Regions from separate parts of the Serratia sp. EC4 genome, predicted to be linked through region 3. Evidence: predicted binding sites of a transcription regulator. Region 3 holds the regulator's gene; each other region holds the start of a gene.
The links. Region 3 encodes LexA, which represses DNA repair genes until DNA is damaged. Its sites were predicted from a motif close to TNCTGTATGTACATACAGNA; they were not measured.
Positions count from the first base shown of each region.

Region 1: the regulator LexA is predicted to act here: its motif matches at 6,265-6,284, upstream of umuD (translesion error-prone DNA polymerase V autoproteolytic subunit).
Region 2: the regulator LexA is predicted to act here: its motif matches at 5,902-5,921, upstream of uvrB (excinuclease ABC subunit UvrB).

Region 1 is NZ_JBNIDE010000001.1:843,382-853,593, forward strand. Features, by position in the region: gene ACP39K_RS03935 (transketolase-like TK C-terminal-containing protein) at 131-1,210, shown strand; gene ACP39K_RS03940 (MarR family winged helix-turn-helix transcriptional regulator) at 1,211-1,648, opposite strand; gene aceE (pyruvate dehydrogenase (acetyl-transferring), homodimeric type) at 1,803-4,478, shown strand; gene umuC (translesion error-prone DNA polymerase V subunit UmuC) at 4,506-5,822, opposite strand; gene umuD (translesion error-prone DNA polymerase V autoproteolytic subunit) at 5,825-6,259, opposite strand; gene fdhD (formate dehydrogenase accessory sulfurtransferase FdhD) at 6,554-7,396, shown strand; gene ACP39K_RS03965 (bestrophin family protein) at 7,455-8,372, shown strand; gene ACP39K_RS03970 (Dyp-type peroxidase) at 8,407-9,369, shown strand; gene arsC (arsenate reductase (glutaredoxin)) at 9,402-9,827, opposite strand; gene ACP39K_RS03980 (arsenic transporter) at 9,842-10,212, opposite strand, start outside.
Region 2 is NZ_JBNIDE010000002.1:396,104-406,315, reverse strand. Features, by position in the region: gene moaD (molybdopterin synthase sulfur carrier subunit) at 1-92, opposite strand, end outside; gene moaC (cyclic pyranopterin monophosphate synthase MoaC) at 89-568, opposite strand; gene moaB (molybdenum cofactor biosynthesis protein B) at 572-1,087, opposite strand; gene moaA (GTP 3',8-cyclase MoaA) at 1,112-2,098, opposite strand; molybdenum cofactor riboswitch at 2,085-2,229, opposite strand; gene ACP39K_RS08595 (gluconeogenesis factor YvcK family protein) at 2,490-3,407, shown strand; gene ACP39K_RS08590 (VF530 family protein) at 3,414-3,680, opposite strand; gene uvrB (excinuclease ABC subunit UvrB) at 3,781-5,793, opposite strand; gene ACP39K_RS08580 (hypothetical protein) at 6,325-6,447, opposite strand; gene ACP39K_RS08575 (ATP-binding cassette domain-containing protein) at 6,901-7,623, shown strand; gene bioD (dethiobiotin synthase) at 7,652-8,326, opposite strand; gene bioC (malonyl-ACP O-methyltransferase BioC) at 8,319-9,086, opposite strand; gene bioF (8-amino-7-oxononanoate synthase) at 9,070-10,212, opposite strand, start outside.
Region 3 is NZ_JBNIDE010000008.1:149,733-159,944, reverse strand. Features, by position in the region: gene ACP39K_RS19905 (LacI family DNA-binding transcriptional regulator) at 1-34, opposite strand, end outside; gene ACP39K_RS19900 (MFS transporter) at 59-1,441, opposite strand; gene ubiC (chorismate lyase) at 1,834-2,349, shown strand; gene ubiA (4-hydroxybenzoate octaprenyltransferase) at 2,367-3,239, shown strand; gene plsB (glycerol-3-phosphate 1-O-acyltransferase PlsB) at 3,306-5,771, opposite strand; gene ACP39K_RS19880 (diacylglycerol kinase) at 5,920-6,288, shown strand; gene lexA (transcriptional repressor LexA) at 6,391-6,999, shown strand; gene dinF (MATE family efflux transporter DinF) at 7,103-8,440, shown strand; gene ACP39K_RS19865 (CsbD family protein) at 8,755-8,964, shown strand; gene zur (zinc uptake transcriptional repressor Zur) at 9,066-9,578, opposite strand; gene ACP39K_RS19855 (sugar O-acetyltransferase) at 9,824-10,212, shown strand, end outside.

The sequences.
Region 1 (10,212 bases), on a different contig from region 3:
GCGTCTGCAGAACCTGAATATATCGCCGCGGGTCACGCCTGGATGGCTGCGACTTGTTCAGAAGTCATTGGCACACGCCATGAATTGCAATTACAATCATCGCACTTGCAACTTAAAGGGAATGCTCCGCATGTCGCCTCAACGTATAACACTGCCCGCCGCCTCGGCCAGGACCAGAACCCTGGCCGAAACCTGTATCCGCAAGATGACCTCCGTCTGCCAAAAAGCCGGCGCTTCGCGCCCTTCCTCCAGCGCCTGGACGGCGCAAACGCTGGGCGAACTCAACGCCAGCGGCGACATCTGGCTTATCGACGGCAGAAGGCGCGCCGAGCCGCCAAGCTCCCGCTACGCCACCGCCTGGCCGCTCTGGTTTGGCCATCAATCGGAGCGTTATGAGAAGCCGTTGTTTTACTTCGTCAACACGCCCTCGGTGGACATGCTCCGCGGGCTTGAGCCGGAAACCAATCGCAAGGGGATTTTCATCAGCGATGCAGATACCGGCAGTGCCGATTTGCCGAAAGGCGTTCAGGCCTGGTTCCCGCTTCAGCTCACGGCCATGCCGGGCTGGTTGCCTTTCGATCCGGCCAATGCCAGAGAAACCGGCGCGATACTCCATCACGCCCTGCGCGCGCTCTATCTGGAGGGAACGAGGAAGATGGTGTATCTCGCGACCAACGCAGACAATGGCCCCCTCTCTTCAGGGGAGCCGTTTGTCGCAGAACAGGCGTTCAGGGGAATGTATCGCGTTGCCGCCGCGGCGGACTCGCCGTTGCAGGTTCGTCTGTGCGGCGCCGGCCGTGCGCTCGCCCGCGTTCAGCAAGCGGCCGAGGTGTTGAAAAACTGGGGGATTGCGTCTGAAATCTGGAGCTGCCCCAGCTACACGCGGTTGGCGCAGGACGCCGAACTCGCCGACATGCAACGCCAGGACACCGGCGGCGAATGCCATCTGAAAACGTGCCTGGGTGCCGGGAATGCCCCCGTCGTCGCCGTCACCGACTACTCGCACCTGATTGCCAATCAGCTCAAGCGATTCATTCCCGCACGCTTTGCCGCGGTGGGCTCAGATTCACGGGTGCGCAGCGAAATCCACTACCCGCAGGCGGAATGGATTGCGCTCTGCGCCCTCAAACTGCTGGCCGACGAGCAGAAAATCCCTTCGGCGCTGATCGCCGATGCGCTGCGCGTTCTGCACATCACGCCCGATGCCTGATCATTCTCTGGCCAGCTGCATCGCATTGTTCAACGCGTCGGAGAAGCGTGCGATCTCTTCTTCGCTGAACTGGTTGAGAAAGTGGGTGTTGACCACCGAACGGTAGATCTCCCACATCTTTTTCCGCAGGGCCTTGCCTTCCTCTGTGATAGTCGCGAAGGAGGCCCGGCGATCGTCATCCGATCGAAAACGCGTGACCAACCGCTCTTTTTCCAGGCGATCCATCAGGCGGGTCAGGTTGTAACGCTCAATCACCAACACGTCCGCCAGCTCATGCATGCGGCGTGTGCCGTTTTCCCCGCTTTCCAATCCCCATAACACGTCATACCAGGCGTAAACCGGCAGCCCCGCTTCCGACAACTTCGCCTCTATCTTTCTGATCATCGCCCGATGCGCGCGCACAAAGGAGAACCACAGGTCGGGTTGTTTATCTGTCATGTCATTTTTCTCGTCAAAACCGGTGAGTTGCAATTGCAATTGTAAAGGGATAGAGTGGCTTTCGCTATTGTTGCATTTGCAATTCTTGCACTTGCAACTTACTAAACCCCTGTATCGCTCAGCGCCTTATCAGGTAAGTACATTTGGAGCCTTTATGAACCAACCCGCGGTAAAAGCAGATCTTGACCCACAGGAGACGGCTGAATGGCTTGAGGCATTTGAAGGTGTCACTGACATCGACGGCCGTGAACGCGCGCATTTTTTGTTGGAAAGAATGGCCGAGGCCGATCAGCGCAAGCACGGTGATTTCTTCAGCCTGGTCACCACGCCCTACGTGAATACGATCCCGGCCTATAAGCAACCGACGTATCCCGGCGATCTGGCCGCTGAAGCGCGCATCAATGCGTTTATTCGCTGGAACGCCATGGCGATGGTGCTGCGCGCCGGCAAACATTCCAACGTCGGCGGGCATATCGCCACCTACCAGTCGGCCGCAGTGCTTTACGATGTGGGATTCACGCATTTCTTCCGTGGGCGCACCGATGATTTCGCCGGCGACATGGTGTATATCCAGGGGCATTCCGCCCCCGGCATTTATGGCCGCGCCTATCTCGAAGGCCGCATCGACGAGGAACTGCTCGACAACTTTCGCCGCGAATCCACACGCCGCGGCCTCTCCTCCTACCCGCACCCGCGGCTGATGCCGGATTTCTGGCAATATCCCACCGTTTCGATGGGGCTGGGGCCGCTGACCGCCGCCTACCAGGCGCGCTACATGCGCTATCTGGAATACCGCGAACTGAAACCGCACCAGGGGAGAAAGGTGTGGGCGTTTCTCGGCGACGGCGAGATGGATCAGCCGGAATCGCTGGCGGCGATTGCGCTGGGTGGGCGAGAAAAACTCGATAACCTGATCTTCGTCGTGAACTGCAACCTGCAACGGCTGGATGGCCCCGTGCGCGGCAACGGCAAGATTATTCAGGAGCTGGAAGGCACCTTCAAAGCCGCCGGCTGGCAGGTGATCAAAGTAATTTGGGGCAGCGGCTGGGACAAACTGCTGCAAAAAGACCGCTCCGGATTGCTGATGCAGCGCATGATGGAGTGCGTCGACGGCGATTACCAAACCTTCAAGTCGCAAAGCGGCGCCTATGTGCGGGAGCATTTCTTCGGCAAGTACCCGGAATTGCTCGAGCTGGTCGCCGACCTGAGCGACGATGAGATCTGGGCGCTGCACCGCGGCGGCCACGATCCGCAAAAGGTGTACGCCGCCTACCATCAGGCGGTGCATACCACGGGCAGACCGACGGTGGTGCTGGCCAAAACCGTCAAAGGGTTTGGCATGGGGGAAGCCGGTGAAGGGCAGAACATCAACCACCAGCTGAAAAAAATGAGCCAGGATGCGGTGAAAGCCTTCCGCGACCGATTAGGGCTGACCATCTCCGACGCCCAACTGGCAGAAATCCCTTACCTGAAGCCCGAACCCGACAGCGCGGCGGCGAAGTACATCACCGCGACGCGCACTGCGCTGGGCGGCTACATTCCTGCCCGCTTCGGCCAATCCGCTCCGCTGGCGATACCGGAACTATCGCGCTTCGAGGGCCTCCTGAAAGGCAGCGGCGAACGCAACATGTCGACCACCATGGCTTTCGTCAATATCCTCGGCACGCTGCTCAAAGACGCCAACATCGGCAAACTGATCGTGCCCATCGTGCCGGACGAGTCGCGCACGTTCGGCATGGAAGGCCTGTTCCGCCAGATTGGCATCCATTCCTGGCTCGGCCAGCTGTATACCCCGCAAGACGCCGGGCAGCTCAGCTACTACAAAGAGGCCAAAGACGGCCAGATTTTGCAGGAAGGCATCAACGAATCCGGCGCAATATCGACCTGGATCGCCGCCGGCACCGCCTACAGCAACCACGATGTCGCGACGATCCCGTTCTATATCTTCTACTCCATGTTCGGGCTGCAGCGGGTGGGCGATCTCGCCTGGGCGGCGGCCGACGCGCGCACCAAGGGTTTCCTGCTCGGCGCCACCTCCGGCAGAACCACCCTGATGGGCGAAGGCTTGCAGCATGACGACGGCCACAGCCACGTGCTGTCTTCGGTGATCCCCAGCTGCGTCTCCTACGATCCGACCTATGCCTATGAACTCGCGGTGATCGTCCAGAGCGGCATGCGCAGAATGTTCGTTGAACAAGAGGATATTTACTACTACATCACCTTGCTCAACGAGGGCTACCCGCAGCCGTCGATGCCGGCGGGCGTGGAGGACGGGATTATCCAGGGCGCCTATTTGCTCAAACGGAACGAAGCGGCAAACCAAGAGAGCCCGCGCGCTCAACTGGTCGCCAGCGGCGCCATCATGCGCGAGGCGCTGGCGGCGGCGGAGCTGTTGGCGGCGGACTTTGGCGTCGCCAGCGATATCTGGAGCGCCACCAGCCTGAGCGAGCTGCGCCGCAACGGCATGGCGGCCGAACGCTGGAACCTGCTGCATCCGGAAGATCCGCCGAAAGTTCCTTATATTCAGAGCCTGCTGGCGGCGCATCCCGGCCCGGTGGTGGTGGTAACGGACTATATGAAGATCGTCGGCGATCAGATCAAACCGTTCTTGCCCGACCGTACTTTTATCGCCTTGGGCACCGACGGCTTTGGTCGCTCGGACACCCGCGAGGCGCTGCGTGAGTTCTTCGAGGTCAACCGCCATTTCATCGCGCTCGCCGCGTTGAAGCTGCTGGCTGACGAAGGCCGTATCGCCCGCAGCGAGGTCAACCGCGCCATGGTACTGTATGGCATCGCCCCCGATAAGCCGGATCCGGCGACGGTGAAGTAACACTCGGCCTACCCACGCCGCCGGTTGTCACCCGCGGCGTTTTTCTTCCTTCGATTCAGCGGTGCGCGGCGCCCGCTCCCCCAGCCGCGCCACCGGGATATCCGCCAGCCGGGTGGTGTAGGCCGGCGACAGCATGTCGCGCTTCATTTGCCACGGCTTGACGATCCCCTGCCCGGCGAACCATACGCGCCCGCGCCCTTCCTGATTCAGGCGATCGAGAGTCGCCATCAGCCGTTCGCTGTTGCGGCGCGGCGGGCAGTCGTCGAACAGGTCGATCTGCGCCATGGCGGCGGCGCTGAAATCCCCCAGCACCACGCCGCCCTTCAGGTAACGTCGCCCCTCCTGCCAGATGCTCTCCAGCGCGCGCACCGCCATGGCGATGATGTCGCGGCTGTCGTTGCTCGGGGTTTGCAGCCGGGCGGTGCCCATATTGCTGTAATACCCTTCGCCCGCCGAATGCGGGCTGGTTTTGATAAACACCGAGACGTTGCGGCAGTAGCGCTTTTCCTGCCGCAGCTTTTCGGCGGCGCGTTCGGCGTAGCTGCAAATCGCCTCGCGCATGTGCGGATAATGCGTCAACCGCTGGCCGAACGAACGGGAACAGATGATCTGCTCTTTCGCCGCCGCCTCATCTTCCCACTGCAGGCATGACTCGCCGCGCAGCTCGCGTATCGTGCGTTCCAGCACTACGCTGAAGGTTTTACGCGCCAGCCGGGTATCGCAGTCCGCCAGCTGTAGCGCGGTGTGAATACCCATCGCCTGCAGCTGGCGAGTCAGGCGGCGCCCCACGCCCCACACCTCTTCCACCGGAAGCAACGCCAGCAATTTACGCTGGCGCACCGGATCGGATAAATCCACCACGCCGCCGGTGCCGCGCCATTTCTTGGCGGCGAAGTTGGCCAGCTTGGCCAGCGTTTTGCTCGGCGCAATGCCGACCCCGACCGTCAAATGCAGCTCGCGCCGGATGCGATCGCGCACCCGCTGGCCGAACGGCTCCAGCGCCTCGCAGTGGGCCACGCCGTCCAGCCGCAGAAAGGCTTCGTCCAGCGAATAAATCTCCACCGCCGGCGCCATCTCCTCCAGCGTGTCCATCACCCGGCGGGACATATCGGCGTACAGCGCGTAGTTGGAGGAGAACACCGCAACGTTGCGACGGCGCATCTCCGCTTTGATTTTGAAATAAGGCGCGCCCATCGGCACGCCCAACGCCTTCGCCTCGGCGCTGCGGGCGATCACGCAGCCGTCGTTGTTGGACAGCACAATCACCGGTCGCCCCCGCAGGTCGGGCCGAAAGATGGTCTCGCAGGAAGCATAGAAACTGTTGACGTCTACCAGGGCGAACATGGCTACCGCGCCGCGTAGACGATAAAGGTCACCACGCCGAAAATCTCCAGCTGCGCTTCGTCGTCGAACACGATCGGCGCGTAGGCGGGGTTCATCGGCAACAGCCGCACATCGGGGTGGCGCTGCAGTTTTTTGACGGTGAATTCGCCGTCCACCGCGGCGATCACGATATTGCCGTGCTCCGGCGTCAGGGCGCTGTCGACAATCAGCAAATCGCCATCCCGGATATTGCCGTCGATCATCGATTCGCCGCTGGCGCGCACGAAATAGGTGGCGTTGGGGTGCCGCACCAGCAGCCTGCCGATATCCAGCCGCCCTTCGACGTAGTCCTGCGCCGGGGAAGGAAAACCGCAGGCCACGCGATCGGCAAACAGCGGTAACGTTAGGGGCTCACCTGGTGAAAAAGCATACAACCTTGAATTGCTCAGCATAATCATAACCAAACTGTATATTTATACAGTAAAGCATAAACAAAACGCGAACGCGTGCAACCCCCTATCCCCCTGCGGATCGCGCTTTGTCGCGTAATATAATAATTTTCTGAGCGATTTTTTTTTACGCCTGCTAAGTGTTTCACTGCCCCTTGCACACACGTTATCCACCAAAACTGTGGATAACCTGCAGGGCGTGATTCCCTACGCGAGCGGGATCAGAATCCTGTATAATCCCCACACCTGCTAATAAGAATTCATCCTCGTCGGCGCCTCGTCACCGACGGTCACGAGAACGTTATGAACAAGCACCTACTCCTCGCAGAAACCGACGATATCAAACAGGAATGCCTGTCGCGCCACGCGGTCTGGCAGCGCAACGATCTGGCACAGGCGCATCAGGATTGGCTGGCGGAAGAAGTGCCGGTCGCCCTGGTGTACAACGGCATTTCCCACGTGGTGATGATGGCGACGCCGAAAGATCTGGCGGCCTTCGCCATCGGTTTTTCGCTGTCCGAAGGCATCATCGCCTCCCCCGACGACATCTACGACATCCGCCAGCAACCGGCCTGCAACGGCATTGAAGTGCATGTGGAACTCTCGAGCCGCCGCTTTATGCAGCTGAAAGAGAAGCGCCGCAGCCTGGCCGGCCGCACCGGCTGCGGCGTCTGCGGGGTGGAACAGCTGCAGGAGGTTGCTCAGCCCATCGCGCCGCTGCCTTTCACGCAACGTTTCGATTTGGCGCTGCTCGACCGGGCGTTGGCGCAGCTGCAGGACGTGCAAACGGTGGGGAAACTGACCGGCTGCACCCACGCGGCGGCCTGGATCCAGCCGGACGGCGCGCTCAGCGGCGGATGTGAAGACGTCGGCCGCCACGTGGCGCTCGACAAGCTGCTGGGCTACCGCAGCCAACAGGCGTGGCTGCAGGGTGCGGCGCTCGTGTCGAGCCGCGCCAGCTATGAAATGGTGCAAAAATCCGCCATGTGCGGCGTCGAGATCCTGTTCGCCGTTTCCGCCGCCACCCGCCTGGCGGTGGAGGTGGCCGAGCGCAGCAACCTGACGCTGGTGGGCTTCAGCAAGCCGGGGCGCGCCACCGTCTATACGCACCCGCAGCGGCTCTGGCAATCGACAACGGCGGCCTAACGCCGCCGGATAAGAATCGACTATTCTCAATAGCAGGACACCAGGAAGCATCCACGTCATGATAATTCGCCCGCACCAGAACTGGTTTTTTCGCCTGTTCGCCTGGCACGGTTCCGTGCTGTCAAAGATCACCTTTCGTCTGTCGCTGAACGTGCTGATGTCGATAGTGGCGGTGATCAGCTACCAATGGTACGAACAGCTCGGCGTGCATTTAACCATCGCGCCGTTCAGCCTGCTGGGCATCGCCATCGCGATTTTTCTCGGCTTTCGCAATAATGCCGGCTACAGCCGCTTTGTCGAAGCGCGCAACCTGTGGGGCTCGTTGCTGATTACCGAGCGATCCCTGCTGCGACAGATCAAAAGCCTGCTGCCGGACGAACCGGCGGTGCAGCAAAAGGTCGCCAAGCTGCTGATCGCCTTCAGCTGGAGCCTGAAGCATCAACTGCGCGCCACCGATCCCACCGCCGATCTGTACCACAATCTCAGCAGCAAAGAGCTGGCCGAGGTGATCGCCAGCCCGATGCCGACCAACCGCATCCTGCTGATGCTGGGCCAGGAGATCGGCAAGCTGCGCCGACAGGGGCTGCTGAGCGACATCACTTTCGAGCTGCTCGACAACAAGCTGAGCGAACTGTCCCACGCCCTCGGCGGCTGCGAACGGCTCGCCAGCACGCCGGTGCCGTTCGCCTATACCCTGATCCTGCAGCGCACCGTTTACCTGTTCTGCAGCCTGTTGCCTTTTGCCCTGGTGACCGACCTGCATTACATGACACCGTTTGTTTCGGTGTTCATTTCCTATACCTTCTTATCCTGGGACTCACTGGCCGAAGAGCTGGAGGATCCGTTTGGCGTGTCGGCCAACCATCTGCCGTTAAACGCCATCTGCAACACCATCGAGCGCAACCTGCTGGAAATGAATGACCAAAGCCCGCTGCCACCGCCGATGAAACCCGACGAGCACTTTAATTTGATCTGATCTATTTCACCCGAACACACTGGAGCCGAATGCAATGAATGCAAATACCCCCCTGCCGCAAGCCGTATTCACGCCGGTGACGCGCCATGCCATCTTTATCGTCGCCACCCTGTCGCCCGTTCCCGCCCATCTGGCGGCGGTGCGCGCCTGGTGCGGCGACATCGCCGCCGTGGTGCGTTCGGTCGGCAAACGCGCGCCGGCGGGCAACCTCACCTGCGTCTGCGGCTTCGGCTCCGAGGCCTGGGATACGCTGTTCGGCGCGCCGCGCCCTCGCCAGCTGCATCCGTTCAGCCCGATCGGCAGCGGGGAACGCGTCGCCGTCGCCACGCCTGGCGACATCCTGCTGCATATCCGCGCCGATGAAATGGATCTGTGTTTTGAACTGGCCTCTCAGTTGACCGCCAAGCTCGGCGACGCCGTGACGGTGATCGAGGAGGTGCACGGCTTCCGTTACTTCGATCAGCGCGCCATGATCGGCTTCGTCGACGGCACGGAGAACCCGGAAGGGCACGAAGCCTTCGACTACACGGTGATCGGCGACGAAGACGCGGCGTTCAGCGGCGGCAGCTATGTGCTGGTGCAGAAATACCTGCACGACATGCAGGGCTGGAATTCGCTCAGCGTGGAAACGCAGGAGAAGATCATCGGCCGCCATAAGCAGTCCAACATCGAGCTGGATGAAGCGGTCAAACCGTCGTCGTCGCACAGTTCGCTGACCACCATCACCGACGAGCAAGGCAACGAGGTGAAAATTCTGCGCGACAACATGCCGTTCGGCCGCCCCGGCCTGCGCGAGTTCGGCACCTACTTTATCGGCTATGCGCGCTCCCCGCAGCCGATCGAGCAGATGCTGGAAAACATGTTTATCGGCCGCCCGGCCGGCAACTACGATCGGCTGCTCGATTTTAGCCGCGCGGTGACCGGCACCCTGTTCTTCGTGCCTTCCGCCCCGCTGCTGGAAGCGCTGGCCGATCGCAGCGGCGCCGAACTGCACTGATTGGCCGAAATGCGGGGCCGCAGCGATCAGCCTTAGGTGATCCTGCGGCCCTGCGCGTCGATCACCGGCTCGCCGTCTTCTTTGCTGAAGGCGCCGCGCTGCGGATCCGGCACAATCTCCAACACCGCCTCCGACGGACGGCATAGGCGCGTGCCAAGCGGCGTCACCACGATGGGGCGATTGATCAGGATCGGCTGTTGCACCATGACGTCGATCAGTTGTTCGTCGCTCCAGGCGCTGTCGTCCAGCTGCAGCTCGGCGTAAGGCTCGACGTTTTTTCGCAACAACGCGCGCGGCGGCATGTTCATGTCGGCCAGCAACGCAATCAACCGTTCGCGGCTGGGAGGCGTTTCCAGATACAGAATCACCTCCGGCTCAACGCCGCTGTTGCGGATCAGCGCCAACGTATTGCGCGACGTGCCGCAGGCCGGGTTGTGATAAATCTTGATACTGCTCATGACGGTTTCTCCGGTTAGGATAAAACGGACAGCCGCAGCGCCAGCGCTGCCAGGGTGACGAACAGAATTGGCAGCGTCATCACCAGTCCTGCGCGGAAATAATAGCCCCAGGTAATGACGATGTTTTTCCTTGCCAACACATGCAGCCACAGCAACGTGGCCAGGCTGCCGATCGGGGTGATTTTAGGGCCGAGATCGCTGCCGATGACGTTAGCGTAAATCATCGCCTGCCTGATGACGCCTTCCGCGCCGCTGCCGTCGATCGACAGCGCCCCCACCAGCACCGTCGGCATGTTATTCATGACGGAAGAGAGAAACGCACTCAGGAAGCCGGTGCCGAGCGTCGCCGCCCACAGCCCCTGCCGCGCCAGCGCATCCAGCACGC
Region 2 (10,212 bases), on a different contig from region 3:
AGCGCCTCGACGGTCGGGTAATCCGCCGGCATCGACAGCGCGCCGGTACCCACCAGTTCGCGCACCTGCGCGAAGAAAAGAATATCGATCATGCGTTCACCTTAAAATCGCCGGATTTGCCGCCGCTTTTCGCCAGCAGGCGCACCGGGCCGATCACCATATCTTTCTGTACCGCTTTGCACATGTCATAGATGGTCAATGCCGCCACCGAGGCGGCGGTCAGCGCCTCCATCTCGACGCCGGTTTTGCCGGTCAGCCGGCAGCAGGTTTCGATGCGCACCCGGCTGTGCTCCGTTTGCGCCTCCAGCTGCACTTCGACTTTGCTCAACATCAGCGGGTGGCATAGCGGGATCAGTTCCCAGGTGCGTTTGGCCGCCTGAATGCCGGCGATGCGCGCCGTGGCGAACACGTCGCCCTTATGATGGCTGCCGTCGACGATCATCGCCAGCGTGGCGGGCAGCATGTCGACGAAGGCTTCGGCGCGCGCCTCGCGCACCGTTTCGGCCTTGGCGGAAACGTCGACCATATGGGCTTCGCCGGCGGCGTTAATGTGGGTTAGCTGTGTCATGAATCAGGGCTTCTTCAAATGGGGCTGGAAGTTGCACGGGCGATGGCGCGCGTCCAACTGCTCTTCGATAATCCGCTCCCAGGCGGTGCGGCAGGCGCGGGTGGAGCCCGGCATGGCGAAAATCACCGTGCGGTTGGCCAGGCCGGCCAGCGCGCGCGACTGGATCGTCGCGGTGCCGATCTCTTCGTACGACACCATGCGGAACAGTTCGCCGAACCCTTCCACCTCTCTGTCGAACAGCGGCAACAGCGCTTCCGGCGTGTTGTCGCGCGCGGTAAAACCGGTGCCGCCGGTGATCAGCACCGCCTGCACGTTGTCATCGGCGATCCACGCGGAAACCCGCGCGCGGATCTGGTAAATGTCATCTTTGACGATGGCGCGATCCACCACCTGATGGCCGGCTTCCTGCGCCGCGTCCTGCAGATATTGGCCGGAGGTGTCTTCCGCCGCGCCGCGGCTGTCGGACACGGTCAGGATGGCGATATGCGCCGGAATAAACTCGCTGCTCGCATGGCTCATGGTTCAATAAGCTCCTATTGGCTGTCAGCCGCCGATAAACGACAGGTTCTGGGTGATCCCGCTGTTGCCCTGATGCAGGAAATGGGTCTGCTTCTTGCTCAGCAGCCCGCTCTGAATGCGCGCCTTCAGCGCGTCGAGCTGGCCGTCGTCCGCCAACAGATCGCGCAGGGGCACCCCCTGCTCGCCGAACAGGCACAGATGCAGATTGCCGATGGAAGAAACGCGCAGCCGGTTGCAGCTGGCGCAGAAGTCTTTTTCATACGGCATGATAAGACCCACCTCACCCTGGTAGTCCGGGTGGCTGAACACCTGAGCCGGGCCGTCGCTGCGGCCGCGCGCCTGGCGCTGCCAGCCTTGCTGTTCCAGCTGCCGGCGAATCACTTCGCCGGAAACGTGGTGTTTGCGAAACAGCTCGCCGCCCTCGCCGGTTTCCATCAGTTCGATAAAGCGCAGCTGGATCGGCCGATCCTTGATCCAGGCGAGAAACGCGCCGAGTTGCTGGTGATTGACGTCGCGCATCAGCACGGCGTTGACCTTGACCTTGCTGAAACCGGCGCTGAAGGCGGCGTCGATGCCGTCCATCACCTGGCGGAACTTGTCCTGGCCGGTGATGGCGTGAAACTGGCGGGGATCCAGGCTGTCGATGCTGACGTTGATCGCCGTCAGGCCGGCGTCACGCCAGGCGGCGACATCGCGCGCCAGACGGTAGCCGTTGGTGGTGACCGCCAGGGTACGGATGGCCGGGTTTTCCCGCACGGCGGCGATGATCTCGGTAAAATCACGGCGCAGCGAAGGTTCGCCGCCGGTCAGGCGCACCTTTTCGGTGCCCAGTTCGGCGAACGCGCGGCTGACGCGGCGGATTTCATCCAGCGACAGGAAGCTTTTCGGGCTGCCGCTCGGCTTGTAGCCGTCGGGCAGACAATAGGTGCAACGAAAGTTGCACACGTCGGTGATCGACAAGCGCAGGTAATAGAACTTGCGCTCATAAGCATCAATGAGTTGCGGTACCATAACACCTTTCCAAAGTCGGGAGATGCGAGCGTTTCCCCTCTGCACCCTGGTGGCTGACTTCGCCACGGCCCAGGCGCCATATCGTTCCGGATGAACAACGTAGGCGCAGGGGCTAGGAGTTTGATTTCTCTTCCCGCTACCTTGAGTAGCCGGAATGAAACCGTGGTTTTCAGCAGAATTCTAGCGCTAATCGGCAACGATAGCCAACGCGTTAATTCGCTATATAATTGTCTATACAGCGTTTTTAGACGCCGTCTATTCGGGTAAACCATGATAAACATCGCTTGCGTGGACGAATTGACCAGAATCACGCAAATGACACTCTTTATCGCGTTTTTATGCCGGATCCGCTACCTTATGCGGGCAGTTCAGCCCCTTTGTAAGGAAATTTATGCGTAATCGTACCCTGGCCGATCTCGACCGCGTGGTGGCGTTGGGCGGCGGGCACGGCCTGGGCCGTGTGATGTCGGCCCTGTCGTCCTTAGGCTCCCGCCTGACCGGCATCGTCACCACCACCGACAACGGCGGTTCCACCGGCCGCATCCGCCGTTCGGAAGGCGGCATTGCCTGGGGCGATACCCGCAACTGTCTCAACCAGCTGATCACCGAACCGAGCGTCGCCTCGGCGATGTTCGAATACCGTTTCAGCGGCAACGGTGAGCTGGCCGGCCATAACCTGGGCAACCTGATGCTGAAAGCGCTGGATCACCTGAGCGTGCGCCCGCTGGAAGCGATCAATCTGGTGCGCAGCTTGCTGAAGGTGGATGCGGCGCTGATCCCGATGTCGGAGCAGCCGGTGGATTTGATGGCGCACGATCACGAAGGCAATCACGTTTACGGTGAAGTGAATGTCGATCAACTGGCCCACATGCCGCAGGAGCTGATGCTGTCGCCCCCGGTCAACGCCACGCGCGAAGCGCTGGACGCCATCGCGCAAGCCGACGTGATTCTGATCGGGCCGGGCAGCTTTCTCACCAGCCTGATGCCGCTGCTGCTGCTGGACGATCTCACCCAGGCGCTGCGCCGCAGCAGCGCCAGCATGATCTATATCGGCAACCTCGGCCGCGAGCTGAGCGTGGCCGCCGCGGCGCTGTCGTTAAAGGATAAGCTGACGCTGATGGAAGAGAAGATCGGCCGCCGGATGATCGATGCGCTGATCGTCGGCCCGGCGGTGGACGCCAGTGAAGTGCAGGATCGGGTGGTGATTCAACAGCCGCTGGAAGCGAGCGACATCCCCTACCGCCACGATCGCCAACTGCTGCGCCAGGCGCTGGATCACGCGCTGGTGGAGCTGGCCGCCCGCCGCTGACCGAATTTAACCGTCTCGCCCGCGCAGCCAGGGATTATCGCTGGCCGGGGCGGGATGGCTGACCATATCGATATACAGATCTTCCACCTCTTTGCGCGCCCAGGGCGTGCGACGCAAAAACTTCAGGCTGGACTTGATGCTCGGATCGCTGCGGAAGCAGTTGATGCGAATGCGCGCGCCCAGTTCGGACCAACCGTAGTGATCCACCAGTTTATTCAGCAGTTGCTCCAGCGTCACGCCGTGCAGCGGGTCTTTAGACTGGTGTTGGCTCATGTTCGGTACTCTTCGTGGTCAAATCGGGCCGCACACCATAACAGCTTTGGCGCGGCCGACAAGGAATTTTGACGCCCACGGCGCGGGCGCCGTCCAACGGTCAGGAAATCGCGATGAACTGCTCGCGCAGCTGGTGGATCTCGTCGCGCAGCGCAGCCGCCTGCTCGAACTCCAGGTTTTGCGCGTGGGTGTACATCTGCGCTTCCAGATCGCGGATTTTCTGATCCAGCGCTTTCGGCGTGAGGTTCTGGAGCTGAGCGCCGCCGTCCACTGCCTTGCTCCTGCCTTTACCCTTGGCGCGGTTGACCGGCTGACCGATCTGCAGAATGTCGCCGATCTTCTTGTTCAGCCCCTGCGGCACGATGCCGTTGGCTTCGTTATAGGCCTGCTGCTTGGCGCGGCGCCGCTCGGTTTCACCGATCGCCTTGGCCATCGAATCGGTGATGCGATCGCCATACAGGATCGCCTTGCCGTTCAGGTTACGCGCCGCGCGGCCGATGGTCTGGATCAGCGAACGTTCGGAACGCAGGAAGCCTTCCTTGTCGGCGTCCAGAATCGCCACCAGCGACACCTCAGGCATGTCGAGCCCCTCACGCAACAGGTTGATGCCCACCAGCACGTCGAACTCGCCCAGACGCAGGTCACGAATGATTTCGACCCGTTCCACGGTATCGATATCCGAGTGCAGGTAGCGCACGCGCTCGCCATGCTCTTCCAGGTATTCGGTCAGGTCTTCCGCCATGCGTTTGGTCAGGGTGGTCACCAGCACGCGCTCGTTGATCGCCGCGCGCTTGCGGATCTCGGAGAGCAGATCGTCCACCTGGGTGGCGACCGGCCGCACTTCCACGATCGGATCCAGCAACCCGGTCGGCCGCACCACCTGATCGATCAGATCGCCGCCGGATTTCTCCAGCTCATATTTGCCCGGCGTGGCGGAAACATAGATGGTCTGCGGCGCCAACGCCTCGAACTCCTCGAAGCGCAAGGGGCGGTTGTCCAGCGCCGACGGCAGACGAAAGCCGTACTCCACCAGCGTTTCCTTGCGCGCGCGGTCGCCCTTGAACATCGCGCCAATCTGCGGAATGGTCACGTGGGATTCGTCGACCACCAGCAGGCCGTCCGCCGGCAGGTAGTCGAACAGCGTCGGCGGCGGCTCGCCCTCGGCGCGCCCGGAAAGGTAGCGCGAGTAGTTTTCGATGCCCGAGCAGTAGCCCAGTTCGTTCATCATCTCCAGATCGAACTGGGTGCGCTGCGTCAGGCGCTGCTCTTCCAGCAGCTTGTTGTTGGCCAGCAGCACCTTGCGGCGGTCCGCCAGATCGACCTTGATCTCTTCCATCGCCTGCATGATCCGCTCGCGCGGCGTCACGTAGTGCGATTTCGGGTAGATGGTAAAACGCGGCACCACCTGTTCAATCTGGCCGGTCAGCGGATCGAACAGCGACAACCGCTCCACTTCTTCGTCGAACAGCTCGACGCGCAACGCCAGCTCGTCCGATTCCGCCGGGAAGATATCGATCACCTCGCCGCGCACGCGGAAAGTGGCGCGCTGGAAAGCCTGATCGTTGCGGGAATACTGCAGCTCCGCCAGGCGGCGCAAAATGGAGCGCTGATCGATGATCATCCCCTGGGTCAGATGCAGCATCATCTTCAGGTAAAGATCCGGATCGCCCAGGCCGTAGATCGCCGACACCGACGCCACCACCACCACGTCGCGCCGCTCCAGCAGCGCCTTGGTGGCGGAAAGACGCATCTGCTCGATGTGCTCGTTCACCGAAGCGTCTTTTTCAATGAAGGTGTCGGAGCTGGGCACGTAGGCTTCCGGCTGGTAGTAGTCGTAGTAGGAGACGAAGTACTCCACCGCATTCTCCGGGAAAAACGCTTTCATCTCGCCGTACAGCTGCGCCGCCAGCGTCTTGTTCGGCGCCAGCACCATGGTCGGCCGATTCAGATCGGCTATCACGTTGGCGATGGTGAACGTCTTGCCCGAACCGGTGACCCCCAGCAGCGTCTGGTGCGCCAGGCCGTCTTCCAGCCCCTCTTCCAGCTTGCGGATGGCTTCCGGCTGATCGCCGGCCGGTTTGAACTCGGAATGCAGTTTGAAAAGTTTACTCATTGCTCGGCTACCCTGTGGAGATGCGCGCGCTCAGGCGGCCAGCCGGCTCTGCGCCGGACATGGCCCCTAATTATGGAAAGTGTCGGCGATTTGCGCCAGTGCCCATGATACTGGATATAAAACCAGCTTCAAGCGGATTCGTCGCCGCGCCCGGCACTGCGGCAATGCCGTTGCACCGTGACGTTACAGCGGGGTGACATTTTTATTGTCAATAACAGATTTATCCCCAGAACTTGCCGCGAATTAACTTATTGATAGCACCGCGTCGAAAAATCATACATAGAGACCTGATCAATACCCCTGCGTCTTGATTTTAATTAATCTATTGATATATAAGATATTTAATAAAAAGACGAGAATGCGGGCAAAGCGAACAGAACCCGCGTCCGCTCTCGCTTTGCAGCGTTTTTCTAAATCTAATACACAAGGTTATCCACAGGAATAGTGGATAACTCTCACCGCCCCGCCCGGGGCGGGAGTTACAGAAAGAAAGCTTTTCGCCCTTTACACTCGCCAAAATGGCTTTTTTAGTTATTTTTTCATAAAAATATCGCTTTGTTTATGCCGATTAATACTAAAAATCCCCATTGCCAAAATCGCATCGGCCCCTTTCTCGCGGATCGCGCTTGACGGCGGCGCAATGCCTTGCACCATGCCCTCCCCGAAGAGCACCACAAGAGTGCAAAAAACGTCCGGGTTAACTTCCCCGCGTATTTTCAGGCTGTCACGGCAGCGCGCGTCAGGCCTGACCAGCGGTTAACAAGGCGATAACAATCCCCGTTTTCACCCGGCGGTAAAACTGGCCTGAGAGTTGCTTTATCTTCCTGCGTATAAATGCGGTGCGGCAGCGTGATGCGCTGCCAGCCGCAGCGTGTACCCCTCGCGGTGCTATCGCCTGTAAAAGCGCAAGAACGACACCAAGTCGTCACAAGCGTCGTTTTTAACGACATATTGACTGTCATTCCGTCCACCGCAGACCTTGCTCTGGCTCATTGGACGGACGGCATCTTGTTCCAGACATTGCCACACTCGGGAAATTCGCCGCGCATGCGGCCTTTGCTGTCCCCCGCCAACGAGTGAAACGAGCGTCTATGAGGAGAATGCCAAATGCTGAGCCTGAGATCGGTCAATCAATTCTACGGTCAAAACCACACCCTGTGGGACATCAACCTGGAGCTGCCGCGCGGCCAGTGCACCGTGCTGCTCGGGCGCAACGGCGTGGGCAAGACCACGCTGGTCAACTGCATCATGGGGCATTTGCCGGTGGTGAGCGGCAGCATGACCTGGCAGCCGGCGGATCAGCCGCCGCAAAACCTGCTGCTGCAACCGATGGAGCGCCGCGCGGCACTGGGCATCAGCCACGTCCCGCAAGGGCGGCAACTCTTCTCGCAGCTGAGCGTGGAAGAGAATCTGCAGGTGGCGCAGATGGCCGTGCGCGGCGCCCCTCGCCGCATTCCGCCGCTGATCTACAGCCTGTTTCCCAATTTGCGCCAGATGCGTACCCGCCGCGCCGGCGATCTGTGCGAAGGCGCCCAGCGCCAGTTGGCGATCGGTCGTGCGCTGGCGCAGGAGCCGGCGCTGCTGATCCTCGACGAACCCACGGCGGGCGTGCCGCCCTCGATCGCCGCCGACATCGGCAACGTGATCCGCAGGCTCAACTATGAATTGGGCATGACCATTTTGCTGGTAGAACATCAGCTGCCGTTCGTGCGCCGGGTGGCGGACCGCTTTTGCCTGTTGGATAGCGGGCGCACCGTGGCGCACGGCGCGCTGGCGCAGCTGGATGAGGCGCTGATCGGCGCCGGGCTGGCGGGACAGGAAGGAAGATGAGGGGGACTCCCCCTCATGGGGCGTTTGTTTATAGCAGGCTGATGTCCAGATACTGCCCCAACCGCGCCCGTTCGGCCTGCGGCAGGTGCGGGATTTCGCCCAGCAGCGGCGCCGGCAGCATGCGGCACAGCGTGGCCAGGTATTCCTGATGCCGCCGCCCCGGCGGCGTCACGTCGTTGGCGATCCAACCGGCCAGCGTCAGCCCCGCCTGTTGCACCGCCTGCGCCGTCAGCACCGCGTGGTTGATGCACCCCAGTTTGATGCCCACCACCAGGATCACCGGCAGTTGCTCCTGCCGTACCCAGTCGGCGAAGGTGTACTCCGCCGACAGCGGAGTAAACCACCCGCCGGCGCCCTCGACCAGCACCCAGTCGGCGCGCTGCTCCAGCCGGCGCAGGCCGTCGGACAGCCGCGCCGCGTCGATCGGCCGGCCTTCATCGGCGCTGACGATATGCGGCGAGGTCGGTTCGGCAAAAACGTAAGGGTTCACTTCGTCGTAATCCAGCGCCACGCCGCTGTTGGCCTGCAGCGCCAGCGCGTCGCCGTTGCGCAGCCCCTCGGCGGTCATTTCGCTGCCGGAAGCGACCGGCTTATAGCCGGCGCTTCGGTAACCCGCCCGGTTGGCGGCCTGCAGCAAGGCGCTGCTGGCGACGGTTTTCCCCACTTCGGTGTCGGTGCCGGTCACGAACCAACGTTTAATCACGATAAATCACTCCATAAGCCAGATGATAGCTGAGCGGGAACTGCCCCTGCCGGCACGGGTAAGCCGCCTGCAACGCGGCGAGACGGCCGCGCGACATCAGGCCGCCCTCGCGCCCCTGATGCAAATGCGTCGCCCCGATGCCCTTGAGCGAACGCATCAGCGTCATCACGTCCGGGTAGTTCAGGGTGCGTAATTCCGTCACCAGCTCGTGTCGATAGGTAGCGCAGGCGGCGCGGATCTGCGTCAACGGCAAAAAGGCGTTCACGTGACGTTCGCCGTCCACCTGTTGCCAGGCGTCCCCCAATTCCTCCAGCGAGCCCGCCGCCAGCGTGGAAAACAGGATCACGCCGCCGGGACGGGTCACGCGATACAGCTCCGCCAGCGCAGCGGGCAGATCGCTGCACCACTGCACTACCAGGCTGCTGAAACAGATGTCCATCGCCGCGTCGGGCAGTGGCACCTGTTCGATATCGCCCAGCAGATAATGGTGCGCCGCCTGTTGCTGACGGGCGAACGCCAACATCCCCGGCGCCAGATCGAGCGCGGTCACCTGCTTGCCGCGCTCGCGCCACATACGGCTGAAATAGCCGGTGCCGCAGCCGGCGTCCAGCAGCCGTTCGCCCGGGTGGGAACTCCCCATCCCCAGTAAGCGCTCGCCAACGTCACGCTGCAGCGCGGCGGCGGCGTCGTAGCTGCCGGCCGCGCGGCTGAAGGCCGAGGCGACCGCCTGTTTGTTCACCCTGTCATTGGCTGACGTCATGCAATACCTCCAGCAGGCGATCGATGTCCTGCGGCTGGTGCGCCGCCGTCAGGGTAATGCGCAGCCGCGCGCCGCCCGGCGGCACCGTCGGCGGACGGATGGCGCTCACCCACAGCCCCCGCTCGCGCAGGCGGGTCGCCAGATCGAGCGCGCGTTGATTGTCACCCACCAGCAGCGGCTGGATGGCGGTGTCGGAGTCCGTCAGGGTCAGCGCCAACGGCGCCGCGCCCTGGCGGAAACGGCGAATATTGTCCTGCAGCCGGGCGCGCAGTTCATCACCCTCTTGAATGCAGGCCAGCGCCGCCTGCAGCGCGCAGGCCTGCGCCGGCGGCATCGCGGTGCTGTAAATCAGATGGCGGGCGAACTGCAGCAGATACTCGGCGGTCGCCTCATCGCACAGCACCGCCGCGCCGCTGACGCCGAACGCCTTGCCGAAGGTCGCCACCAGCAGTTCAGGGCGCACGCCCTGCTGCCAGCAGCTGCCGCGGCCTTGCTCGCCGCGCACGCCGACGCCGTGGGCATCGTCCACCATCAGCCAGGCGCCCGCCGCGCGGGTCAAGCGGTACAGTTCCGCCAATGGCGCGCCGTCGCCGTCCATGCTGAACACCCCTTCGGTCACCGCCAGCCGCTGCCCATCGCAGGGTTTGGCCAGCAAATCCGCCAAAGCCTGCGGCTGATTGTGCTGGAACCGGCGCAGCTCGGCCGGCGACTGCGCCGCCGCCTCCAGCAGCGAGGCGTGGCTGAGGCGATCGGCCAAAATGCGATCGCCCTTCTGCATCAACGCCGCCAGCACCGCCTGGTTGGCGGCGTAACCGGAGATGAACAGCAGCGCGCGCGGATAGCCGAGCCACGCCGCCAGTTGCTCTTCCAGCGCCTGATGCGCCACGCTAAAGCCGGTGACGTGGCCCGAACCGCCGCTGCCGACGCCGTAACGCTGCGCGCCCTGCTGCCAGGCGGCGATCACCCGCGCATCCTGGCTAAGCCCCAGGTAGTCGTTACCGGAGAAGTTCAGATAGAGACGATCGTCGAGCCGGATCTGGCGGCCGTTGCCGCCCTCGGTGGCCTGTCGCCGACGGTAGGCGGCGTTGAGGCGCCGCTCCGCCAGCGCCTGCTCGATGCGTTGTGG
Region 3 (10,212 bases):
CGCGGGTAACGCGGCGCGCGGAGTGATTATCCAAATTGAGGTCCTGTTCGCCTTCCCGCTACGCGGCATCCTGCGGCAGGTTGAGATCGCGGCCGCGGGTTTCGGGAGCAAAGAAGGTGGTGATTAAGCCGATGGCCGCCATTACAACAAAATAGCAGGCGACAGGCCACCAGTGACCGAAACCGGACAGCAGCGCGGTGGCGATCAGCGGCGCGGTGCCGCCGGAGAGGATCGACCCAAGCTCCTTGGCGAACGCCATTTTGGAGTAGCGGTTCTTCACGCCGAACAGTTCGACGCCATAGGCCGCCTGTACGCCGAAGATCCCCAGCGATGCGATGCACATGCCGACCACGATCACCGAGATGACGAGCGCCGGCTCACGGCTGTCGAGCAGCCAGAACGCCGGGAAAGCGTACAGCACCAGCAGCAGGCAGAACCACCGGTAGGTGATGCGGCGGCCGAAGCGATCGGAGAGCCAGCCGGCCAGCGGGATCACCAGAAAACCGCACAGTGAGGCGATCAGCACCGCCAGCGCCGGCACTGATTTATCGACCATCAGCACCTTGGCGACATAGCCGACGATAAAGCCCTGGCACAGGTAGGAGGGGCCGTTTTCGCCGATGCGCAGGCCGAGCATCACCCAGAACGCCTTGGTGCGTTGCAGGTAGCTGCGTGAGTCCGGCGCGGCCTGGGCGGCGTCCAGCATGCGCTGGTGGTTTTGCTGCAGCTCGCGTTCGAACACCGGCGTTTCCCGCACGTGGCGGCGCAGGTACAGCGCCGCGCCGGCGATCAGAATGCTGGCGAGGAACGGAATGCGCCAGCCCCAGCTCATCAGATCTTCCTTGTCCAGCTGCAGCACCAGCAGCCACACCAGCGACGCCAGCAGGGTGCCGCTGTTGGAGCCGATGGCGATGATCGACGCGACCAGCCCGCGCCGCTTGGCCGGCGCGTATTCCGCCAGCATCACCGCCCCGCCGGACAGCTCCGCACCGGCGCCGAACCCCTGCGCGAAGCGCAGGATCACCAGGCAGGCGGGCGCCCAGACGCCGATTTGCGCATAGGACGGGATCAGACCGATCAATGTGGTGGAGAGGCCCATCAGCGCCACGGTGGTGATCAGCACCACGCGGCGGCCTTTGCGGTCGCCGATCCAGCCGAACACCAGCGCGCCGATCGGCCGCGCGACGAAGCCGACGGAGTAGGTGGCGAAACTGGCCAGCAGCGCCACCAGCGGCGTGGCTTCGGGGAAGAACACGTCGCCGAACACCATGCCGGCCGCCAGGCCGTACAGCGCGAAGTCGACGTATTCCATGGCGGTGCCGAGCCAGCAGGAGAAGGTGGCGCGCCAAAATTGGCTGCGCCCCTCTTTGGTTGTCAGACGTTCATCGGCCGCCAGCGCGGCGTCGGCGGTCTGTGAAGGGGCAAGCGTTGTTTCGCTCATGGCAGTGCTATCCTCTTTTGTTCTACGCCTGGAGGGGCGCGGTTAAAGATGGTTTCCCTGGTGCCGGCAACAAAGGTGTGCCGACAAATCATGTCGGACGCATGGCGATTCAACGCTGCCGTATCAGGGTATCTACGCGCGTAGATAACACAACGCGAGGAAGCTGAAACTTTGCGGGCGATCACAGAATCGTCAGCACGCCGGGAAATGAAGATAGAGAATGCGGATGGCAAAAAGATGACAGAACCCCGGTTTTTCCGGTCGACAGACCTGCCGTTTTCGCCACGAATCAGCCTGCCGCTTTCGCATTTCTGCGCTACAATGGGGGTCTGTTAACAGTTTGTATCGTCTGGCGCGCCGTACCGGCTGCGGTTCAGGCGAGGAGTAAAGCAATGTCTGGCATCAGGGATTCCATCCTGCCGCCGCTGGAGTGGTTATCCGAACAGGATCCTCCGGCGCCCGCCGCCGTCAGCGACTGGCTGATGGAGTTAGGCTCCATGACCCGCCGATTTGAACGCCATTGCGCCCAGGTGCGCGTTGAACCGCAGCGCGAATGCTTCGTCACGCGCGAGGTGCTGGGCGACGAGGCGAACCACCTGCCCGACAGCCCGCGCTACTGGCTGCGCGAAGTGGTGCTGCTGGGCGACGGCCAGCCCTGGCTGCTGGGGCGCACGGTGATCCCGGAACATACGCTGACCGGCCCCGACCAGGCGCTGGTGGATCTGGGCACGCTGCCGCTGGGGCGCTATTTGTTCAGCAGCGGCGATCTGACCCGCGACTATATCCATATCGGCCGACAGGACGCGCTGTGGGCGCGTCGTTCACGGCTGCGGCTGGCGGGCAAGCCGCTGCTGCTGACCGAACTGTTTTTACCGGCTTCACCGCTGTATTCAGCGGTTCCTGCATAAGAGAGGAGAACAAGACGTTGGAGGGAAGCGTGACTCAAAGTAAATGGCGGGCTTACAGCCATTTGATGCGCATTGATAAACCGATCGGCACGCTGTTGCTGTTGTGGCCGACGCTGTGGGCGCTGTGGCTGGCCGGGAAAGGCGTGCCGCCGCTGTCGATTCTGGTGGTGTTCGTGCTCGGCGTGTTCCTGATGCGCGCCGCCGGCTGCGTGGTGAATGACTACGCCGATCGCGCGGTGGACGGCTACGTAAAGCGCACCGCCGGGCGGCCGATGCCGAGCGGCCGGGTGAGCGCGAAAGAGGCCAAAGTGCTGTTCGTGGTGCTGGTGCTGATTTCGTTCTGCCTGGTGTTGACGCTGAATGCGATGACCATCTGGCTGTCGCTGGCGGCGCTGGCGCTGGCCTGGGTGTATCCGTTTATGAAGCGGGTGACCAACCTGCCGCAGTTCGTGCTGGGCGCCGCGTTCGGCTGGGGCATTCCGATGGGCTATGCGGCGGTCAGCGAATCGTTGCCGCTCAGCTGCTGGCTGCTGCTGCTGGCGAACATCTGCTGGACGGTAGCCTATGACACGCTGTATGCGATGGTCGATCGCGACGATGATCTGAAAGTCGGCATCAAGTCCACCGCCATCCTGTTCGGGCGTTATGACAAGCTGATCGTCGGGCTGTTGCAGTTCGCGACGTTGTTGCTGCTGGCGTGGGTTGGTTATCTGGCGCAGCTCGGCGGCGCGTTTTACTGGTCGCTGTTGCTGGCGGGCGCGCTGTTCATTCACCAGCAGAAGCAGATCGCCGGGCGCGAGCGCGAAGCCTGCTTCAAGGCCTTCCTGCAGAACAACTATGTCGGGCTGGTGGTGTTTATCGGCATCGCGCTGAGCTATCTGCCGGCGTAACGGTTTCCTGCAGCAAGAAAAAAGGCACCCCAAGGGGTGCCTTTTGTGTTTTCGCGCCGGGCGAAATCACTCGTCTTTCTCTTCTTCCGCATCGGTTTGCGGCAGAGCGTTAGTCTCTTCCGGCATGTTGACGCTTTCGATGGTCAGCTTGATTTCCGGCGTGATCAGATCGCTCAGCATGCTGTACACCTCGAGGGTGTGCTCGCGGATCGCATCGCCGCTGTCGTTGATGTAACCTTCTTCACGCAGCGTCGCCACCAGGGTGGAGAACACCGCCTTGTCGAAGAACTCCGGCGCGTTGATGCCGTGCAGCACCGACAGACGCTGCGCCATGATGCGGCTCTCTTTTTCCAGCGCGCCGCGGTTGATGCTCGGGTTGGCGCTGAGGATCGACATGGTGATGGCGTAGCGTTGCAGGGTTTCGCGCACCCCGGCGGCCAGCAGCTGCAGCGGGCGAATGCGCGCCGGGTTGAGCACCAGATCGTCGCCTTTGTCGCAGATCAGCTGTTGACGGATCAGCTCGTCGATCATCGGCCGCAGCACTTCCGGCAGCTGTTCCTTGTCGTTATGCAGGAACAGCTCGGCTTTCAGCATCGGGTAGATCATGCCGATCTGGCGCAGCAGCTCGGCGCGCGATACCCGGCGGTGATGCATCACGATGCTGGCGATCAGCGACGGCAACACCAGCAGGTGGTGGATGTTGTTGCGGTAATAGGTCATCAGCACCGCCTGCTCGCGCGGCAGAATGATGATGTCGCCGATGTTGTCCTTTTCCACCTCGAACTTGTTCATGTTCAGCGCGTGATCCAGCAGCTCGTCCGGCGTTTGCGTCGGTACGGTGACGTCATGCGCGTAAGGCGCGTTGCGCATCAGCTGCAGGTAGCACTCGAGCTGTTCGACCAGCTGTTCGCGGGTCAGCGAACGCTGACGCGAGGCCAGCAGCGCGGTGGAACACAGGTTCATGGCATTGGCCGCGGCGGCATTGTTGATGCGCACCATGATCTGGCCGGCCAGATCGTTGACCGTCGGCGTCAGCCAGCTTGGACGCTGAGCTTCGATCGGATCGATCGACTCGCGCCACTGCGGCACGTTCTGGTTGAGGTAAGCTGTCAACGGCAGCGGTTCGCCGAAGTTGACGTAACCCTGACCCAGGTTGCGCAGCTTGCGCAGGCCGCGCAGCATCTGCGGCAGGCTCTCTTTTTCCTTGGTGGCGCCGCGCAGCTCTTTGGCGTAGGTACCCACTTCCATCACGTGCTCGTAACCGATGTAAATCGGCACCAGCGTGATCGGACGGGTGCCGCCGCGCAGCATCGCCTGAATGGTCATCGACAGGGTGCCGGTCTTCGGCTCCAGCAGGCGCCCGGTGCGGGAACGGCCGCCTTCCACGAAGTATTCCACCGAGTAACCGCGGGTGAACAGCTCGCCGAGGTATTCGCGGAACACCGTCGAGTACAGCTTGTTGCCCTTGAAGGTGCGGCGGATGAAGAACGCGCCCAGGCGACGGAAGATCGGGCCGGCCGGCCAGAAGTTGAGGTTGATGCCCGCGGCGATGTGCGGCGGCACCAGGCCCTGGTGATACAGCACGTAGGACAGCAGCAGATAGTCCATGTGGCTGCGGTGGCAGGGCACGTAGACGATCTCGTGGCCGTCCTGCGCCAGCTGGCGCACGCGCTCGGCGTTGGTGACGTTGATGCCCTGATACAACCGGTTCCAGGTCCAGCTCAGCACGCGATCGGACAGACGCACGGTTTCGTAGGAGAAGTCGGCGGCGATCTCTTCCATCAACGCGATGGCGTTCTGCTGGGCCTTCTCGTGCGAGATCTTCTTGCTGCGCGCTTCGTCCTCGACCGCTTTTTCGATCGCTTTGGACGCCAACAGCTTGTTGAACAGATCCTGACGGGCCGGCAGGCTTGGGCCCACCGCGGCCAGGCGCTGGCGCGAGAAGTGCATGCGCGCCACGCGCGCCAGTTTCTGCGCGATGGTTTTATCCGTGCCGTGTTCGGTAGCCATGCGGCGCAGCGACACGGTGTTGGAGAAACGCACGAAGCTGTCGCGGCCGAGCCACAGCACGGCGAAGAACTTCTGCACGCCGTTCAACAGACGCAGGTGCGGCGTGCCGTGGCCTTCGCGGCCCGGCGAACGGCCAAACATCACCGAAACCGGCAGCATCTGAATGTCGAGATCCGGGTTGCTGCGATGCAGATCCAGATAGTCGTGGAACAGCTTTACCGACTCTTCTTTCGGGGTGTAGTAGCGGAACACGCGCGGGCCGTCGTGAATGAACACGTAGCTCGGCAGCACGGTGCCGTCGATCTCCAGCGAGTTGAGCGGATCAGGCAGATCCTGCGCCAGGCACTGGGTGCGCAGCGTCAGCAAATCCGCCTTGGAATTGTAAGGTAAAACATACAAAATCGGCCGTGAGGGATCCAACCCTAGCTCGGTAACCGGATCTGAAGGGATGACCTTACTTCTTACCAACAATTTAAGTGGTAAATTCAATATTTTATAATAAATTTTACGCCAACCTGACATAACAACGTGAAGCCTCTTGTTAGCAATGCGCCGCAAGCATACCAGAAACCGGGTAGCAGATCTGTGGTGTTCGAAAACCGAGAGCCGTCAGCGCGGACTGTTCTAGACTCTTTTTATTATGACCGACCTCTGAGAAAGGCACGAAAACATGGCAAACCAAGCAACCGGACTGACCCGCATCATCAAGGCCGCCGGCTATTCCTATAAAGGGCTATCCGCCGCCTGGCAGCACGAAGCGGCTTTCCGCCAGGAACTGGTGGTCACCCTTCTGGCTATCATACTGGCTGTCTGGCTGGATGTGGGTGCGATAGCGCGCATTTTATTGATCGGATCGGTAGCGCTGGTGATGATCGTCGAGATCCTGAACAGCGCGATCGAGGCGGTGGTGGATCGCATCGGCAGCGAACATCACGAGCTGTCCGGGCGGGCCAAGGACATGGGATCGGCGGCGGTGTCGCTGGCGATCGCACTGGCGCTGTTCGTTTGGGGCACGGTCCTATGGCAGCATTTCGGCTGACGAAAAGCGCCTACTGACTGATTTTTATTTATTCTTCGGTTCCCAATCCGCGCTTACCTGTATATACTCACAGCAAGACTGTATAAACAAACAGGGGGCGGAATGAAAGCACTAACTACCAGACAGCAAGAGGTCTACGATCTGATTCGCGAGCACATTTCGCAAACGGGCATGCCGCCAACGCGTGCCGAGATCGCGATGCGTCTGGGGTTCCGTTCGCCTAACGCCGCCGAAGAACACCTGAAGGCGCTGGCACGCAAAGGCGTGATCGAAATCGTCTCCGGTGCCTCACGCGGTATCCGTCTGCTGATGGAAGAAGAAGAAGGGCTGCCGCTGATCGGCCGCGTCGCCGCCGGCGAGCCGCTGCTGGCGCAGCAGCACATCGAAGGGCACTACCAGGTGGATCCTTCCCTGTTTAAACCGAGCGCCGATTTCCTGCTGCGGGTGAACGGCATGTCAATGCGCGACATCGGCATTCTGGACGGCGATCTGCTGGCGGTGCACAAAACGCAAGACGTGCGCAACGGCCAGGTCGTGGTGGCGCGGATCGAAGACGAAGTGACGGTCAAGCGCTTGAAAAAGCACGGCAACGTGGTTGAACTGCTGCCGGAGAACAACGAATTCCAACCGATAGTGGTCGATCTGCGTCAGCAGAATTTCACTATCGAAGGGCTGGCGGTCGGCGTGATCCGCAACGGCGACTGGATTTAATCGCCGGCCCATCACCGCCGCTCCCTGTATCAATCGCCCCTGTTTTGGGGCGTTTTTGTTTCTGACTTCGCCCTTTGTCACTCAGTCACAGGAACATCCCATCATGCGCCTGATTTCCGCCTTCACCAGCGACACCGATAAAGCCCTGTGGCGCCTCGCCCTGCCGATGATCTTCTCCAATATTACCGTGCCGCTGCTCGGGCTGGTGGACACCGCGGTGATCGGCCACCTCGACAGCCCGATCTACCTGGGGGGCGTGGCGATCGGCGCGGTGGCGACCAGCTTCCTCTTCATGCTGCTGTTATTCCTGCGCATGAGCACCACCGGCCTCGCGGCGCAAGCGCTGGGGGCACAGAACCCGCAAGCGCTGGCGCGCGCCTTTATGCAACCGCTGCTGCTGGCGCTGTTGGGCGGCGCGGCGATCGTCCTGCTGCGTTATCCGCTGATCGAACTGGCGCTGCGGATCGTCGGTGGCGATGGCGAGGTGCTGGAACAGGCGCGGCGTTTTCTTGAGATCCGCTGGTTAAGCGCCCCGGCGGCGCTGGCCAATCTGGTGCTGCTGGGCTGGCTGCTCGGCGTGCAGTACGTGCGGGCGCCGGTGATCCTGCTGATCGTCGGCAACCTGCTGAACATCGTGCTGGATATCTGGCTGGTGATGGGCCTGGGCTGGAACGTGCGGGGGGCGGCGGCGGCAACCGCCATCGCCGAATACGCTACGCTGCTGCTCGGCCTGTGGTTGGCGTGGCGGGTGATGCGCCTGCGCGGTATTACCCTGCAGATGCTGCGCCAGGCCTGGCGTGGCGATCTGCGTCGCCTGCTGGCGCTCAACCGCGACATCATGCTGCGTTCACTGTTGCTGCAACTGTGCTTTGCGTCGTTGACCATTTTCGGCGCTCGCCTGGGAAGCGAGGTGGTGGCGGTCAATGCGGTATTGATGAATCTGCTGACGTTCACCGCCTATGCGCTCGACGGTTTTGCTTATGCGGTGGAGGCTCATTCGGGCCACGCCTACGGCGCCCGGGACGACAGCCAACTGCGCAAGGTGTGGCACGCGGCCTGCAGGCAGGCAGGGCTGGTCGCGTTGGCCTTCGGCCTGGCGTATGCCGTTACCGGCCAGCAGATCGTGGCGGCATTGACCTCTTTGCCGGAACTGCGTGCGTTGGCCGCACATTATTTGCCCTGGCAGGTCATTCTGCCGCTGGTCGGGGTATGGTGCTATTTGCTGGACGGCATGTTTATCGGCGCCACGCGCGGCGCCGAGATGCGTAACAGCATGGCGGTGGCCGCTGCGGGATACGGTCTGGCGCTGTTCAGCGTGCCGCTGTTAGGCAACCACGGGCTCTGGCTGGCGCTGGCGGTGTTTCTGGCGCTGCGCGGCCTGGCGTTGGGCTGGATTTGGCACCGTCATCAGGTGCGCGGCAGTTGGTTTGCTGCACGCTAGGTCGAACGCTTTGTTGGGTTATTTATTAATTTATCTTATGTTTTGTTCATGTTTGCTTACATGTTTTTAGTCCAGATCCGTTCGCGTTAGCTCGTTGTTTGTTGGCGTTTTTTGTTTTTATTTTGTTTTTTAATGGTTTTTTATTCTGCAAATTGGCTTTTTTATTTCCATGTTTAACTAGAATGAATCATGTGGCTGGTAAATGAAGGGGAGCGTTGCTTCTTAAGGTGAAGGGAGCATCAGCCAGAAAATTTTCTGGTTAACCCCGGCCGGCGACAGGGATCACTGATTCACCACAGGTTAACGGAGAGACTATGAATAAAGATCAAGCCGACGGTAACTGGAAGCAGCTGAAAGGCAAAGTGAAAGAGAAATGGGGCAAGCTGACCGATGACGATCTGACGGTCATCGAAGGGAAACGCGAACAGCTGGTCGGCAAAATCCAGGAGCGCTACGGTTACCAGAAAGAGGCGGCCGAAAAAGAGGTGAAAGCCTGGGAAGATCACACCAAACACCGCTGGTAATCTGCAAGGCCGCCATTGAAGGCGGCTTGCACAGCGCAGGCCGGCGTCGCTCCATCCTCTGGCGCTCCGGCCGCAGGTACAGGGAGGTACCTGATTTTGTCTTACTTCTTCTTGATGGCGATGCTGTGATCGTGTTCGGCGCAGTCATGCTTGCTGTCGCAAGCTTCAACTTCCACGCAGCCGGCGCACAGACCGTGCGCTTCCACTACGCTGTGCCGCAGCGCAAATCCGGCCTCCTGAGCCAGCTTCTGCAGCGTTTCCTCTACGCCTTCGGTGGTGCGTTCGGTCACCTGGCCGCAGCGGTCGCAGATAAACAGCGCGGACGTATGCATCGGCTGTTCGAAGTGGTGGCACAGCACGTAGCTGTTGGCGGACTCCACCCTATGGATAAATCCTTGCTCCAGCAGAAAATCCAGCGCGCGGTAGACCGTCGGCGGCTTGGCCTGCGGTTCGGCGACGCGTAGCAGATCGAGCAGGTCGTAAGCGCTGATTGCACCGGGTTGCTGAGTCATCAGACGCAGCACTTCCAGCCGTTGCGGCGTCAATCGCACATTGCGTTGCTGGCAGAGGCGTTCCGCCTGCGCCAGCAGCTTTTCCTGGGTGGTTGAGTTCATCGCAAATATCCCGGTACGTAAAAAAGCCGATTTTACCATGATTACGGCGAATCGCCGAGAGTTGCCCCCTTTTCCCCTGAGGATAGCGCAGAGAAAGGCGCGCTGAGCGCGCTAAAAGAGAGATGCATCACAACTTTTCCCCTCCGCCGGACGGCAAATCAACGTTGCCGATTTTAGCGCTGGAGAGCAGCGGGCGAGAGCGGTATAACGCGCTTCATCCGCGTGATAAGCAGGAGCCTTGTGTGATGACGGAAAGAGAGAAGCTGTTAAGCGGCCTGGAGTACAACAGCCGCGATGAAGAACTGATCGCCCTGTACCATCGAGCCAGGGCGTTGACCAAAAGCCTGGAGGCGCTGGATTCGCATCAGGCGGACGAGAAAAATCGCCTGCTCGGCGAGCTGTTCGGCAGCTGGGGTGAGGCGAGCTGGATCGAAACGCCATTCTGGTGCGACTACGGGCAGCATGTCCGCATCGGCAAAAACTGTTTTATCAACGTCAATGCGGTGTTCCTCGATTGCAACACCATCACCATCGGCGACAACACGCTGATCGGCCCCAACGTGCAAATCTACACGCCGAGTCATCCGCTGAAGGCCGGTGAACGCTTTACCGGCGATCCGGCTTTTCCTTTCCG